Regions from separate parts of the Aerococcus urinae genome, predicted to be linked through region 2. Evidence: riboswitches for the same ligand, from Rfam matches in the RefSeq annotation. Region 2 holds a riboswitch; each other region holds the start of a gene.
What was found. A riboswitch is a leader RNA that binds a small molecule or an ion and turns the genes downstream of it on or off. The one in region 2 is predicted to bind thiamine pyrophosphate.
Positions count from the first base shown of each region.

Region 1: another riboswitch for thiamine pyrophosphate. It lies ahead of AWM73_RS00160 (hydroxyethylthiazole kinase); the one in region 2 lies ahead of thiW (energy coupling factor transporter S component ThiW).
Region 3: another riboswitch for thiamine pyrophosphate. It lies ahead of AWM73_RS02430 (LuxE/PaaK family acyltransferase); the one in region 2 lies ahead of thiW (energy coupling factor transporter S component ThiW).

Region 1 is NZ_CP014161.1:23,431-29,009, forward strand. It holds gene nadC (carboxylating nicotinate-nucleotide diphosphorylase) at 1-396, shown strand, start outside; gene apf (aggregation-promoting factor) at 712-1,410, shown strand; TPP riboswitch at 1,802-1,900, shown strand; gene AWM73_RS00160 (hydroxyethylthiazole kinase) at 2,058-2,897, shown strand; gene thiD (bifunctional hydroxymethylpyrimidine kinase/phosphomethylpyrimidine kinase) at 2,884-4,332, shown strand; gene adhE (bifunctional acetaldehyde-CoA/alcohol dehydrogenase) at 4,731-5,579, shown strand, end outside.
Region 2 is NZ_CP014161.1:867,192-872,770, forward strand. It holds gene AWM73_RS04040 (lysophospholipid acyltransferase family protein) at 1-240, shown strand, start outside; gene AWM73_RS04045 (ABC transporter substrate-binding protein) at 778-1,743, shown strand; gene AWM73_RS04050 (PTS transporter subunit IIC) at 2,122-3,171, shown strand; TPP riboswitch at 3,290-3,384, shown strand; gene thiW (energy coupling factor transporter S component ThiW) at 3,410-3,949, shown strand; gene hpt (hypoxanthine phosphoribosyltransferase) at 4,062-4,598, shown strand; gene AWM73_RS04065 (AzlC family ABC transporter permease) at 4,788-5,471, shown strand; gene AWM73_RS04070 (branched-chain amino acid transporter permease) at 5,468-5,579, shown strand, end outside.
Region 3 is NZ_CP014161.1:551,113-556,691, reverse strand. It holds gene AWM73_RS02440 (SDR family oxidoreductase) at 1-93, opposite strand, end outside; gene AWM73_RS02435 (acyl-CoA reductase) at 114-1,532, opposite strand; gene AWM73_RS02430 (LuxE/PaaK family acyltransferase) at 1,525-2,562, opposite strand; TPP riboswitch at 2,624-2,709, opposite strand; gene rpmG (50S ribosomal protein L33) at 3,104-3,259, opposite strand; gene AWM73_RS02420 (penicillin-binding transpeptidase domain-containing protein) at 3,368-5,488, opposite strand.

The DNA.
Region 1 (5,579 bases), 840 kb from region 2:
GGTTATAACCACCGTTACTCACTCTCTGATCAAATTATGCTCAAGGATAACCATGTTGCTGCAGCCGGTGGGGTCAAAGCAGCCATCCAAGCGGCTAAGGCCTATGCTCCTTTTGTGAAGAAGATTGAAATTGAAGTCGAGGATTTGGACATGGTCAGAGCGGCAGTGGAAGCGGGAGCCGATATTATTATGCTCGATAATATGGACCATGACACCATGGAGGAAGCCATTGCAATCATTAACGGTCAAGCGATTATAGAAGCTTCAGGAAACTTTACCTGGGATAATGTCACAGATTATAAGGACCTAGCCATTGACTATATCTCTAGTGGGGCCATTACCCATTCGGCTGGAATCTTAGATTTGTCCCTCAAACATCTGAAAGTTAGCGAATAGGACTGGACCTCCTGAGGCAGAAATCCTTGATGTCTAAAACCAATAAATAAAGCTTGGTCTTGACTTTTGTTACAGCAAGGTTACAAGGCGACAGAAATGTTTCAGAAAATCCTTTTAAAATGTCAAAGTAATTAAAGGGCCTTAACAAGTCAGAAAATCCCTTTTCTTCGTCTGGAAGCCATGATAGTATATTTCATGTCGACGAGGGAAAGACCTCGTTGAGAGATAAAAATGAATCTGAATGATTAAGATGCTTAATCATATTAAATAGAAAAAAGAATGAACTTTGCACATAAGAAAGGATTTTTATTACACATGAATATGAAGAAAGTTTTAGTAGGTACCTCAATCGCTTTATCAGCCTTAGTAAGTTTTGCTGCTGGGGAAACGACTGAAGCACACGCAGCTGAATGGCAAGCACGTTCAGTTGAAGAAATCAAAGCTGACTTCCAAAAATTAGATGACAACGAAAAAGTTTATGTCATTAAATCTGGTGACACCTTAAACGCTATTGCTCAAGCAGCAGACGTGAACACCAAAGAACTAGCTGAAATCAACAACATCGAAAATGCTAACTTAATCTTCCCAGGAACTAAATTAACCTTCAAATCTGACCAATCAGGTAAGGTTAATGAAGTTGAAGTAGAAAAACAAGGTCAAGCAGCTCAAGTTTACACCGTCGATGAAACTGCTGGTCAAACCTACCAAGCACCTGCAACTGTTCAAGCTGCACCAGCTGCTGCTCCAGCACCTGCACCTGCACCAGCTCCAGCACAAAGCGCTTACACTGGTTCTTCTTCATCCGCTAAAGAAATCATTGCTCAACGTGAATCTGGTGGTTCATACTCAGCAACTAACGGCCAATACATCGGACGTTACCAATTAAGCGCTTCTTACTTAAATGGTGACTACTCCCCAGCTAACCAAGAACGTGTGGCTGACCAATACGTAGCCGGTCGTTACGGTTCATGGGACAACGCTCTAGCATTCTGGAACGCTAACGGTTGGTACTAAGATAGAAAAAGAGTGTGACAATCGCGTCAAAGAGCAAGACCGCTGGAAGAAAAAGGCGTTTAAATTCTCAAAGAGAATTTAGCGCCTTTTTCTGAAGCGGACGCTTGCTCTGCGCTTGGAACACGTTTCAAAAGAGTGTGACAAAAGTCAAAGGAGCCCTGAACCACTGGAACAAACTATGGAAGATAGGCGAAAGCCTATCGCACATAGTTCGTGAAGTGGACGTCAGGGCTGACTTTTGGAACACGTTTCAAAAGAGTGTGAGACTTTTGTCCCAGACTCCTCAATCAACTCCGGCTCCCTGGGCTGGAGTTTTTTATTTATCTTAGCTTTTAAAGGGGGCCTAAGTGGTCAGCCTTGAATAGGTAAGCGGTTTCTGCTATAGTTAGAAAGTACTCACAAGAGGTGCTTTTGCTGAGATAGGTGGAAACCTGGACTCTTTGAACCTGAGAAAGTTAAAACTTGCGTAGGGATGTGAGAATTCAAATATCGTTGTACGGTATAGCCAAGCTTTGGTAAAGCCTAACGATAAGAAGTCCTGCAAAGTACAATCAGTGGAGTATACTTTGCAGGACTTTTTTTCTGTCTAGAAATAAAAGACCTGCAGGTAAAATATGCAGTCTGAACAGAATAAGAGAGATGAGTAAATGCCTAAAAAAACAACCATTCCCTTTGCCAAATATAGTCAGCAGATCAAGGCCAAGGCCCCGCTGGTCCAAGTCTTGAATAATTATGTCACCATCCATGATGTAGCCAATGTGATCCTAGCCAGTGGCGGGCGTCCCGTAATGACCGATAACCTACCTAATAGTCAGGATGTGGTCAAGACGGCTGACCTCTTGCTCATAAATGCCGCTAGCCCTAGGCCTAACCAGGAATTATTAGACCTCGCTGCCACAGCGAAAAATGATCAGCATCCCGTGGTCTTAGACCCAGTGGGAGTTGCAGCTATGCCGTCTAAATTAAAGCTCTGCCAAGATCTGATTGACCAAGGTCTAGTGACTGCGGTAAAGGGGAATGCTTCGGAAATTCGTAGCCTCCTCTTTGAAAGAAGCCAAGGATCAGGGGTCGACTTGGGGCCTGGAGACGAGGTGACCTTGGCTAACCTGGCTGATTTTGCCCCGGCCTTTAAAGCTTATGCCCTAGAAAAAGGGATTATCCTAGCCATGTCAGGCCCGATTGACTTAGTAACTGATGGCGAACGGCTGGCAGTCATTGAAAATGGTCACCCCTGGATGGCTTCTTATACGGGATCAGGTTGCCAGTTAAGCGGCGTCTTAGCCAGCTTTTTAGCTGGTAATCCGGGAGAAGATCTTTTTTACCTGACGACGGCGGCCATGGTTAGCTATGGGGTGGCGGGAGAAATCGCTGCCCAAGTGCTCCAGCCTTATGAGGGCAATGCTACTTATTCCAACCGAGTCATTGACCAGGTCTTCTTATTAGAGGCCAAAGAATTAGAAAGGAGAGCCAAGTATGCCATTCAATAAAAATGATTTATTGGTCTATGCTATTACCCCCGACCGCTTTGACCATGATGAATTAATCCGGCAAGTCAAGGAGGTCTTAACGGGCGGGGCCACGATCTTACAATTACGTCTGAAGGACCATCCCTTTAAAGACCAGGAGGAAAAGCTGGATCTGACCAAAACAATCAAAGCGCTCTGCCAAGATGCAGGTGTCCCCTTTATTATTGATGATGACTATGAGCTGGCCTTGGCGGTGGATGCTGATGGCCTCCACGTCGGAGCAGATGACCTGCCAGTCGACCAGGCTAGACAACTGCTAGGTCCTGATAAGATCATCGGGGCTTCGGCTAAGAGTTTGGAGGCCGCCCTAAAAGCCCAAGCAGCTGGTGCAGACTATTTGGGAGTTGGCGCCCTCTATCCGACCCAGTCTAAGGCCAATGCCCAAGGAACTAGTCTGACTACCCTGAGAGCGATTGCCCAAGGGGTCAATATTCCTATCGTAGGCATTGGCGGGATTAATTTAGATAATATGGCTAATTTACGTGACCAGGGTCTGGCTGGGGTGGCTCTGATTTCCGCCTTATTTAAGGCGGAAGCCCCCTACCAAGCGACTCAAGCCATCCGTAAAGCTGCTGAAAAGCTTTTTAAGCTCCAAGCCGTCCTCACCATTGCCGGCTCAGATTCCAGTGGGGGAGCGGGTATTCAAGCGGACCTCAAGACCATGCAGGCCAATGGAGTCTTTGGCATGAGTGCTATTACTTCAGTGACCGCCCAAAATACTAGGGGTGTGACCGGGGTCTATGACCTCAGTCCAGAGGCCTTGGCTAGCCAACTCCAAGCGGTCTTTGAGGATATTCCCCCGGCTGCTGTCAAGATTGGCATGGTTTCCCAGGTGGACTTAGTGGAAGAAATTGCTAAGGCCCTCAAAAACTACCAAGCTAAAAACATTGTGGTAGACCCCGTTATGGTAGCCACTAGTGGATCGAACTTGATCCAAGACCAAGCAGTTCAAGTCTTAGCAGACCAGGTATTTCCCCTAGCCAGCTTAATTACGCCCAATATTCCTGAAAGCCAGGTCTTAGCGGGACAAGAAATCCATTCGGCAAAGGATATGGAAGCGGCCGCTAAAAAAATTAGCCAGACCTACCAAGTCGCGGTCCTCTGTAAGGGTGGGCACCGGGTTAATGATGCTAACGATGTCCTGGTGACTCCTGTTGGCGAAGTCCACTGGTTCCAAGGCGACCGGGTCGATAACCCCAATACCCATGGCACCGGCTGTACGCTATCCAGTGCCATTGCCAGCAACCTAGCCAAGGGTGATGACTTAGTCACTGCCATCGCCCGGGCCAAAACTTATCTCAGCCTAGCTCTTAAAGATCAATTAGATCTAGGTCAGGGGAGTGGGCCCTTGAACCATGGCTTTGGCCTCTTGACTTATTACCCTAGTGACCATTAATTTGCTTTAGCTTCCCTTAGCCAATAGTTTTTAGTCTTTAAACCCTTCCAGGCTAGAACCACTAAGGGAAGAGTATCTGTACACCGATAAGGGTCATGATAGCTTGTCATGGCCTTTTTTTTATATTTAGAAAAGGGTCTATCTGTTTTTAAAAAAGGATATCTTTATCTAACATTGTGAAAATAAACACATATTTTCTCTTTTTAATTAAAATATAAAAATATTCTTTTAAATCTTGTAAGCGATTACAAGGTTAAGTTACTAATGTTTCAGTAATTGTAAGCGGTTGTGGGTAAAAAGAAAAACAAAAAATAACTTGCTTTTTAATTGTGAATAATTTAACATAATAGCCATAAAGATGAAAGTCATTAAAAATAAACGAAAGGTTAGGAAGAACAATGGCTAAAGGAAAAGAACAAAAAGTAGATATTCCACAATTTATCGATGAGACAGTGGCTAAGGCTAAACAGGCCTTAGAAGATTTTATGGCCTTAGACCAAGAGCAAATCGACCATATTGTTACTAAGGCATCGATTGCAGCTCTAGACCAACATGGGGTTTTAGCTAAACATGCCGTTGAAGATACTGGACGTGGTGTCTTTGAAGATAAGGCCACCAAGAATTTATTTGCTTGTGAACATGTGACCAACCACATGCGTCACTTGAAAACAGTAGGCATTATCGACCGTGATGAAGCCAAGGGATTAACCTATATTGCTGAACCTGTCGGGGTAATTTGTGGGATTGTTCCTACTACCAACCCAACATCGACAGCAATCTTTAAGTCCTTGATTTCCTTGAAGACCCGTAACCCGATTGTCTTCTCCTTCCACCCCCAAGCCCTGGAATCTTCTATCCATGCGGCCAAAGTAGTGCGTGACGCGGCCATTGCGGCAGGGGCACCTGAAAACTGTATCCAATGGATCGATCCAAAACATGCGTCGATGGAAGCCACCAATTTACTGATGAACCACCCTGATGTCGCTACTATTTTAGCCACTGGGGGATCTGCCATGGTTAAGGCTGCTTATTCTTGTGGGAAACCTGCTTTGGGTGTGGGACCAGGGAATGTGCCTGCTTATGTTGAAAAAACGGCCAACCTCAAGCAAGCTGTGAATGATATTGTCATGAGTAAGGCCTTCGATAATGGGATGGTCTGTGCTTCAGAACAAGCTGCCATTGTTGACCAAGAAATTTACCCTGCCTTCATTAAAGAAATGAAGTCCTACCATGTTTACTTTGTCAAC
Region 2 (5,579 bases):
CCTGTTGCCTATCAAGGACCAATTCATATTTCTGGACTCTTTTCAAGAAAGTCAAAAAATCGGGTAAAGTTCAGAGTGGGAAAACCCATCTACTTGCCTGCTGGAAAGAAGTTATCAAAAGAAGAACTCAGTGAAATTGACCAGCAGATTGGGCAGGCTTTTCAAGAAATTGACCAGGCGATTGATCCTAATTATCACTATGATGTTGAAGAAGCTATCCGAGAACGGGATCGAAAATAAGAATTCCTATGGCTAGGTCAGGCTATAGCTGTAAAAATCTAATAGCGAGAATGATTTCTTCACATACTAAAACAGCTTAGTTTATAGAATAAAAATTTATATTTTAAATTATAAGTTGACTTTAACTTAAAAAATGTTTATGATTGTTAAAACAGCTTAAGAAAGGAGCATGTGACTATGTCAGTTAAATATCTTATCAACCAGAGCGCATGCTCTACTTATCAAAATGTACGATTTTACTTTAGCTATTTTAGATAGCGTTTGTACTATGGAGCATCATAGATACAAACGTCAAACTCAAGTTTGTATCTATGATGGCTAAGGATCTTAAGCGTGTCTAGCCCTCATAGAATGGATAAATTCTAAATGGGCTAATACCACAATTAATATATGCTATTATTCAGCCCATTTAGTTTTTTCCAAACTAGGTGGGCTTTTTTTATACCTTTTTAGGGAGTGATAGTATGGAAGGTCCGTTTAACAATCAGAGAAAATAGCAAGTTAATCGTTTTTATATCGAATTATGGAGGAAAAATCATGAAAAAATATTTACGTTATCTCGCAGCTGGTTTATTAACTTGTACATTAGCCGCTTGTTCCAACCAAGGCAATGAAAGTAGTAAGGATAAAGTTGATGTGGGGATCATCCAATACATGGAACATGATTCCTTACAAAAAGCTAAGGAAGGTTTCCAAGATAGGCTCAAAGAAGCTGGTTATGAAGAAGGTAAGAATTTAGAGATTGAATTCCATAACTCCCAAGGTGACCAGTCAAACCTGCAAAGTATTACCCAACAATTAAAAGGGAAGAAGGATTTAATTTTAAGTATTGCTACGCCAGCTGCCCAAGCCATGTTGAATACAGACAAGAAGACCCCGCAATTATTTACAGCAGTTACTGATCCTGTCGGCGCTAAATTAGTTGAAAGTAAGGAAAAACCAGGTAAAAATATGACCGGCACGAGTAACTTGACCCCTGTTGGAGATGTGGTTAATTTATTATTAAAGGCTGATCCAAGTATAAAAACAATTGGTATCTTGTATAATTCAAGTGAAATGAACGCGCAAGTTCAATATGAACAAGCCAAGGAATATATTGAGTCCAAGGGCTTAAAAGTCGAAAGTATGACAGTGACGTCAACTAACGATGTGCAACAAGCGACTAAAATCTTAGCTGAAAAAGTTGATGGCATCTACCTTCCAACAGATAACACCATTGCTAATACCATTCAAACCATTGGAAAGGTCCTAATGGAAACTAAGACGCCGTCAGTAGCCGCTTTCGATGCCGCTATCGAAGGGTCTCTATGTGCCTATGGGGTAGACTACTATAAATTAGGTCAACAAACTGGAAATATGGCTGTTGATATCCTTAAAGGAGATAAAAAACCTGCGGACATTCCAGTAGAAATGTCTAAGGACATGGTCATTAAGGTAAACGATGAAATGGCTGCTGCCTTGGGAATGGACAGTGAGGAATTGAAGGCGCGTTTAAAAGGATAGTGAATAAAATTATTTAGAACAAATGAAAGATAAATAGCCAGACTAGAGGAATTTAGAAGAGGTCAAGAAGAGAAGAAAGTCAAAGCAATGTTAAAAGGTCTGACCTGCCGCAAACGACCAGGTAGCTTAAAAATCCTTGTAAAAGAGACCAGTCGGGTGACCTAGCGTATCGCTTTCTTATGTAAGAAGTATTGGCCTATATCTATAAGAACTGTAGCATGTGAATTAGGGCAGCCCAGAGCTGCCTTTTTAATGTTAACTAATAATATAAAAATAAATAATCTTTTTATATATTCAGGCATTTGTTGAAAATTTCAAGATTTTATCATGTTTTCATGATAAGATGTTAAAAATACTTTAAAGAAAGAAGGTTAATTAATGCAGAATTTAAAAATTAAGGATATTTTTAACCAAGTTTTAAATGGGGCGTCAACTGGTATTGTTATTGGTTTAATTCCTAGTGCTATACTGGGCGCTTTGACCCGATCTTGGCTCAGTTCACCCGGAATTTTGGCTGACTTTGCCGGCTCAATCCAGGCCTTTCAATTTGCTGTTCCCTTTTTAGTGGGACTCTTTGCTGCCTTGCAATTAAATATGAAAGGCATGGAGATTGCTGCTATGGCAGGAGCTGCGTTTTTAGGAAGTGGGGCAGCTCGCTTAGTTGATGGCGCTTGGGCGCTCAAGGGAACAGGAGACTTAATAAACACGATTATTACCGTATTTATTGCTGCTATTTTCATTAAACTTTATAACAATCGCTGGCAAAGTCTCAATATTGTGATTCTTCCTTTATTGGGTGGAATTTTACCTGGTTTTATCGGTCGCTTAATCCTACCTCTGGTTAGTCAACTGACTTTACTTTTAGGCCAGGGGATTGCTCATCTTACAAAGATCCAACCATTAATTATGGCAATATTAATCGCTATTGCCTTTGCCATTATCATCGTTACGCCTCTATCCAGTGTTGCTATCGCTTACGCGGTATCCATTAGTGGTCTAGCGGCTGGTGCAGCTAACTTAGGGATTGTAGCTGTTGTATTTACATTTCTCTATGCCTCTTCACGAGTTAACAGTAATGGGATTACTTTTTCATTATTATTTGCTGGGCCAAAATTATTTATGGCCAATTACTTACAAAACCTAAAAATGACCTTGCCTATTGTGATTAATGCAGGGGTAGTTGGTTTCTTTGGTTATTTATTTAATATTCAGGGGACAACAGAATCAGCGGGCTTTGGTATCACTGGTTTATCCGGACCAATCAACGCCTATTACTTTATGGATGGTAATGCATTGGTTAATATTCTAGTTCTCTGCCTTACCTACGTAGTAGTGCCTTTGGCGATTTCTATTATTACCCATCAGACTTTTACCCGTATGGGGATTTATGATGAGAGCATTTATATTTACCATGCACCAGAACATTAAAAAGCCCTAGCAATAAAAGACAATCGTTTTAAGAAATGCCTTTATTGAGTCGCTTTTAAAAAATAGTTGAAAAGGCTTGTTTAATTTTTATTTATGACATATGATGAGTAAGTAAAATACTATTAATTAGGGGAGCCACGGCTGAGAGGATTTATATCGACCCTTTAACCTGATCAAGGTAATGCTTGCGTAGGTAGTCTTTTTTTGTGCTCTCCTTTATCTTTTAGGAGGGAATTTTATGAATAGGAAATCAAGTCCATTGATTTTAGTAACGGTAGCAATGTTTGTGGCCATTGGGGTGGTTATTTCTCCGATCTTTCGAGTAGAGGGCTTTGCCCCTACCGCCCACTTTGTTAATGTGGTTTGTTCGGTTTTATTGGGCCCTTGGTATAGTTTGTTAAATGCAATTCTGACTGCAATTATCCGGATGAGTCTTTTTTCGGTACCTCCGTTAGCGCTCACTGGCCAAGTTTTTGGTGCTGTGCTTTCGGGAATACTATATCGTCTCTTTAATGGCTCTATCCTTGCTTGTGTGCTTGGTGAAATTATCGGCACAGGGATAATCGGGGCCATTGCTTCCTATCCAGTAATGGCACTTCTATTGGGAAAAACAGGGATTACTTGGCTCTTCTATGTGCCTAGTTTTCTAGTTGCCACAATTATTGGTGGTGTCTTAGCTTATTTCTTCTTAGTCACCTTACGTCAAACCGGTTTGCTTTATAAAATGCAAAAACGCCTAGGGATCAATGTTTATGATTCTTCTAAGAAAAAGGCTTAAATTAGCCACAGTTAAAGCTAAAGTACTCAACTTTTTCTGCGCCTTTAACTTTTATCTGTTATTATAAGATCACAAGAGTGAATAAGAGATTAGAGAATTAGGAGCTTTTTTAATGGATAATTTAATGGAAGAAATACTTATTCCCCAAGCGGAATTATTAAAACGTATCGAAGAATTAGCCAAGGATATTGCCCAAGAGTATCAGGATAAGAATCCTTTACTGGTTTGTGTCTTAAAGGGGGGCATGCCCTTTATGGCTGATTTAATGAAACAAATGGATATCCTTCTTGAAATTGACTTTATGGATGTTTCTAGTTACGGCGATGCCTTTGAATCCAGTGGCGAAGTAAAAATAATAAAGGATTTATCGGTCCCTGCAAAAGGGCGTCATATATTATTTGTTGAAGATATCGTAGATACCGGGAGAACCTTAAGCTATCTGTATAAGGTCTTAAAATCCCGCCAGGCAGCTTCCATAAAAACTGTTTCTTTATTGGATAAACCGAGTCGACGCAAAAAGGATTTTCAAGCAGATTGGATCGGCTTTGAAATTCCGGATAAGTTTGTGGTCGGTTATGGTCTAGACTATAAGGGCCAATTGAGAAACTATCCTAATATAGCTGTTTTAAAAGAAGAGGTCTATTCTTAACTATATATTTCTACTTAATAATGTGAACTGGGAATTTGTCCCAGTTTTTTCTTATTGGCTAAATAAGCTAAAGCTATCAGGACTGATTGAAAAAGATCATGACTGGATAAGTTATCTGTGATTTATTTTCTCTTATAACTATATTATCCTGTAAGATAGAATCAATTAATATAGAAAAGAGGTCTGGAAATGAAAGAAGCGCTTAAGTTTGCCTTCCCCAAAACCATCCCGATTATGATGGGGTACTTATTCTTGTCACTATCTTTTGGTTTATTAGCGACAAGTTCAGGCATTCACCCCTTATTAACCCTCTTAATGAGCCTAATTATTTATGGGGGCTCGATTCAATTTGCCGGTATTAATGTCTTGTTGGGAGCCTATGATCCCTTTGCCGCTTTTATGCTAGCTGTTATGGTGAATGCGAGACACATGTTTTATGGCATTACCCTGTTAGAAAGTTATCAGTCCCTAGGGTGGAAAAAATACTATAGCATTTTTGCTTTGTCTGATGAAACTTTCTCGCTGACAGCTTCGGTTAATGTTCCCGATCATATTGATAAGTCTTGGGTCTACTTTTTGATCAGTTTACTCGACCAGCTTTACTGGATTGTTGGAACAGTTCTGGGGATTTTCTTAGGGAATTTTATCAGTTTCAGCTTAAGAGGAATTGAGTTTATTTTAACGGCATTATTTATAAGTATTTTTGTCGACCAATGGCAGCAAAGTGCTAACCATAGACCACAAATTATTGCTCTAGCCACTGGAATAATTTGTTTATTGATTGTTGGGCCCAACAGCTTCTTGATTCCAGCAATGTTAATTATTATTGCCATATTCTTTTTTGTCTTTTTGCGTGAGGAGGAAGAAAGATGAGCTTTAACCAACAGTTAATAACTGTCATTCTATTGGCCTTGGGAACTGCCTTAACCCGTTTTATTGTCTTTGTGGTTTTTTCGAAAAACCAAGTTCCTCCTCGCTTTG
Region 3 (5,579 bases), 320 kb from region 2:
GACATTAGCGCCTGCTTTGGCAAATCCTTTTGCTATTGCAGCCCCAATTCCTCGACTTGATCCACTAATGAAAACAACTTTTCCAGCCAGCAAATTACTCACTCCTTCATTTTCTAATCTCTATAGGAATTCCAGCGTTCAGAATCTCTAAGAGAAGCTGAGTCAATATCTACTATTCGAACCAATTCTCTTAGTAGGGAATAACCATCAGAATTCCAAGCTGGATGCACTTGCATCATCGCAGATAGACTCGTTACGCGAGTAACCCCTAATTTTCCCCAATGGTTAGCCATTTTAAATAAACTTTCTGTAGGAGCTGCTACCCCTACGCTCTGTAAAATGGATAATTTATTCACTAGTAAATTATCAATATCCTCCCATTGATCTACAGCAATCACTTGTATCACGCGAGACAATGGCGAAGGGCTAAAAGTCAATGCTTGGCTATAAGTCACTAGCCAATTCTCAGGGTGAGCTGGGAAGATCTCACACCCTCCCTGCCATTCGATTTTTTCGCGCCACTGAGATCGTAAGTAAGCTTCTTCGAGCGATAACTTTCTGAGTGGATAACGCTTTTCATAAGCTCTTAATTCTCCTGCTAACATAAGGGCAAATTCTCTGGGAGAAACTTGACCTCCTCCTTCCACAAAATAAATCTGAGGGGAATAGCATCCTTGTTGATCATAATAAACTACCGCTTTAGCTGCTTCATGGACGATATGATTTACCTTTTCAGCATTTAATACTTGATGATGAATCACGCCAAAACTCAATTTATTCCCAAAGCTAATAAAGTGACTTGCTGGTGATAGCTTGGCTTGAATAGCTGCCATGGTTTGATTATTTCCATAAGCAAGAACACAATCAGACGAGTCAATCAAGGTTTGTTCACGCTCCTCATCTCCTCCCTGCCAGGAAAGGATGGCTAATTTATTAGCCAATTTAGGCTCAATTCGAATCAGCAATTGACAAAATAAGCCAATAAAACTCGGTTCACTAGAAGATACTTTTCCAATCAGCTTTCCTTTCACTAATAAATTAGCGACTAAACTCCATAATGGTAAGGCAGGCACATTCCCTGCCCATATATGCGCACACATTTGTGGAGCAAAAGCGCGACTATATCCCCCATGCATTCTGGGCACAAATTCTTCTAAAATATTAGGATTTTCAAAATTTTCAGCTAGCCAGCGCCTGAGTTCATGTTTCCTAAAATTCAATAAAAATTTAGTCAGAGCTAAGCGTAGAATTTCTGAATCATAGCCGGTAATAATAGGAAGTATTTTTTCATATTTCTTTCTAAGGGAATTCTGGCGATCTAATAAACAAAGGATCGCCTTATCTATAGCAGCTATGATCTCTGTTAAACTAATTTCAGAGCTATCGTTTTTCATGCGTTCTATCATTATTTTTAACTGTTCAACATTAGGAGCTGGGACTTGGATACGAATTGAATCAAATATCAGTTCACGGTTTTCAATAGCAAGATCATTTACTATAGGCGGCAAATAGCCACAGTTTATATTAATCATGGTGACCCTCTAACCAATCTTTAGCTGCTATCGAGCAGCCCTTAGGCTCTCCATTTTTTACCCGTCCCAATAACTCAAAACCACATCCATGGTCAATGGCTAAGTCTCCTGTTTGAATAGCAGGGACAGAATTAATATTTGCTAAATCAATATGAACGAGTAAACCTGGTTTCCCTTGCTCAACCTCTAGACCCGTCGCGGGGTCAATGATTTTATATTTTATCCAATGCGGCCCTCGTTTTAATAGCACTTTATCAAAAGCAAACTGGGTATAATATTCTGTGGATAATTCTGTCATACCATACATATTCACCGGATTTGTTCTTACCGGAAAAACCGAAAGTAGCTTTTGATAAAAAGTATCTAGCTGATAAACCTTAGAGAAATTTTTGAACCCCCCAGTATCAAATAATAGACTATCCGGATGGATCGGAAGCACTTCTCCTTGGCTTAAGGCTTCAAACAAGTGGACGAAACTATAGCTAGCTCCTAAAATAATTACTGGTTGCTTTTGATGCGCCATTAGCCATTCTTTTAAAGCAGCGACTTCTAGGCCTTTCTCAGTGATAAAATGCATGGAATCCGGCTGACCATTAGCCTTCAATATTTCTAAATAGTGAGCCAGTGAAGAATTAGGCATCTCTTCTTCATTAGGAAAAAGAATTGCCGTAGGTAAAGATTTATCAGTGACATACTGCTTGAAACCTAACAAGGCAGACAAATCATAAATTTCTAGATCTTTATGATAGTGTTTTCCACTGATTCCTGTCGTCGTCCCGCTTGTCATAAATATACGCGAACATTGTTCATGTGGTGTTGCACTCAGAAATGCATTTTTAAAGGCGTCGGTTGACACTGCCGGGATGTCCTTCCAATGACGTACTTGTCTTATCCCTACAGCTCTTCTTTGACAGAATTGCTGATAATCTTGATTATGTTTATATAAATATTCAAATAAAAGTAGAGCCATATCATTAAAATTTTCTTTTTCTTCGGGATGCTCTATAAAATGTTTAATAATCTTTTTCATTTTTCCCTCCTACAACATAAAAAGGCCACTATCCTCTTGAGTTCAAGATGACAGTAGCCTTCTCCCGTTGAATAGATTTCCCTACGCAATAACTTGATCAGGTTCTACGGGTATATTCTCAGCCATCCGGCACCCCGAATCTCAATTCACATAAATTTTATCATAGCGCTTACATAGCATCAATATGTATGGCTTTTTTTAATGATTTCATAAAAAATGACTTGTAAGGAGGAAAGTGTGCTAAAAGTAGAAAAGCCCTGATATTCATTGAAGGAATTATGTGCGATAGACTTTCGATGCCTTCCCTAGTTAATTCAACTAGCTCAGGTCAGACTTTTGCAAGCTATTTCGATTAGAAATTTTTTAAAAAGAGGCTGGAAAGTTTTCCAGCCCCTTTTCACTATATCAATGTCTAAAAAGAAAATGTCATTCTAAAAGCAATCTCAGCCTTAACTGAATAAGAACTTCCAACGAATATCAGCAAATCGAGTGATAGTCTGAAGACTATCGGTACATTCTCTTTTTAGCAATAGAAATATTTCTATTTTTTAACTTCTCTAAATAAGCATACTTTACGTAATTTTGGACTATATTTTTTTAATTCAATACGGTCAGGGTTGTTACGACGATTTTTTTCTGTTAAGTAAATGCGTTCGCCCTTAAGTTCCGTATTTTCTAAAAGAATGTTAATACGCATTATTTTCCCTCCATCAGATCAATAATTTATCATAGATTTTTAATCATACCTTAAAAGTCTACCATAGTTCTCAGTGCTTTTCAAACTTTTTATAAAAATGCCCTGGAATTATTTTTTATGGTAATAGGCATCTAAGACCTTGTGACCAACAACCTCTGCTGTCTTATCAAAGGCCGAAGCACTGATTTCTGGAATGACTACCGATAAGGCAATCTTAGGTTGTTCGTAAGGCGCGTAAGAAACAAAGGTTGAGTTAATTATCCCTTCGGTCCCTGTTTCCGCCGTACCAGTTTTAGCAGCAATAGTCACCGGGAAGCCTCTAAATTCATTATATGAGAGACCTTGCGGATGGTTGGCTGCTGACCAGAAACCTTGTTGAATTCGTCCCAGTTCTTCTGGACTTAACTGTACGGCATTCAACAATTTAGGTTGGTTTTGATACACCACTTGAGGGGTGTCAGACTCATGCTCACCATTTTCTCTGAGCACTTGTTTAAGCACATGGCTGGCATAGCGTTTACCACCGTTAGCGATAGTTGCGACATATTGGTTCAATTGCATAGGCGTATAGGTATCATATTGACCAAAAGCCAAGTCAATATAGTTACCAGGGTTACCCCCTTCACCTTCCAGACCAGTCACTTCATTTTGTAGGTCAATGCCGGTCGAGCTTCCTAAACCAAATTGATGGTAAAAATTACGCAACTTATTACCCGTTTCTGGATCTAAACCAGCCAAGGACATCCCTGCTTCATAATTGGGTAAGCCCCCGATAGCCATGGCAGTCCGGATCATATAGACATTGGAAGACCTTGCCAGAGCCATGACATCATTAATAGGAACGGGGCTAGTATTGTGGGCTGCCCACCAGGAAGCCTTCCTTGGTGTCCCAGTAAAGTAAAGCGGTTGGTCAATAAAGATATTTTCTTGCCCCGGTTTTAAAACGCCATAATGGTAACCGGCCCCAACTGTGGCTCCTTTGACGGTAGATCCCATGGTAAAGGATGAATTAATGGTTCCCAGGGCATCGTCAATGATTTCGCCATGTTCGTTCCGGTATTTACCAGCCATGGCCAGGATCTCCCCATTATTAGGGTCACTGGCTACCACATAGATGGAATTATTTTTACCGGTACTTGAGCCGTGCAGGTAGCCCTCCAAAATTTCTTCAATTTTCTTTTGAAAATCAGTATCAATGGTCAGTTGAACGGTATTGCCCATCGAGCCAGGATAAGCCTTGTCGGTTCTCACGACCTCGCCTCTTTGGTTAATTTCAGTTTCGTACTTGGTCTTGGCACCATGCAGGGTATCTTCATGCATGGCTTCCAAGTAAGACTTACCGACCCGGTCATTGCGGGCATAACCTTGGGCCAGGTAGTATTCAGCCTTATCACTCGGCAGTCCCTCTTCTTCAGAAGTCACGCTACCGATTACTGAGCGGAGTAAGTCTTTTTGTGGATATTCTCTACGCCAATCCATGGTGGTATTGACCCCAGGCATTTCATTACTATGCTCACTGACCAGGGCAATTTCTTCATTGGAGACATCCTTGTTTTTAATCAAGGTTGGTGTGAGGGCGTAGGCCCCATTCATGCGCTTATAAATCAGAACCGCTTCGAGATCATCCCCAGAAAAATTGATATCCTCTTCAGAGACATAGGATAATTGCTTCTCGTACAGTTCACTATCCCTTAGCCGCAAGTCTTCTTCTGACATCCGCTCATTTAAGCGGTCTTGATTGCTGGCAATCCAATAATCCTTTCGGTCTCGCTCTGTGACTTCCCCAGTATCCAAATGAATAAAACTGGCTAATTTCCGGGCAGTCTTGGCCATATCTTCCCCCGTGACATTGGGGCCTCGGGTGTAATTAATGGCTTGGAGTCCCTCGTTATCCACCAACATCTTATGGTTACGGTCCACAATATAACCTCTAGGAACACTTTCTTCAGACATATTCTTTTCAGTCATATGGACCAGTTCTTGGAAGGCTTGACCATTAACAACCTGTAAGTAGCCTAAGCGGAAGATAAGCAGAGCAAATAAAATAAATACAATATAAAGTAAAATGTTTAGCCGATTCAAGTAATTATGCCAATGGGGCGATTTCCGCCGTAAAGTTTTGGAATTAACTTGGGCTTGTTTTTCTCTCCCCTTGTGCTTAGCTGACTTATCAAAGTCATGCGACATGCCTTCACCTACTTTCTTTTTCTTATCGTCATTAAGTGCCAACACTCACTTTCTAAAAAGCAAGTCACCTATCATTATAATCGATTTCTATGATTTTGTCTGACTGAAAGTAGACTTTTATAAATTCTTTGAA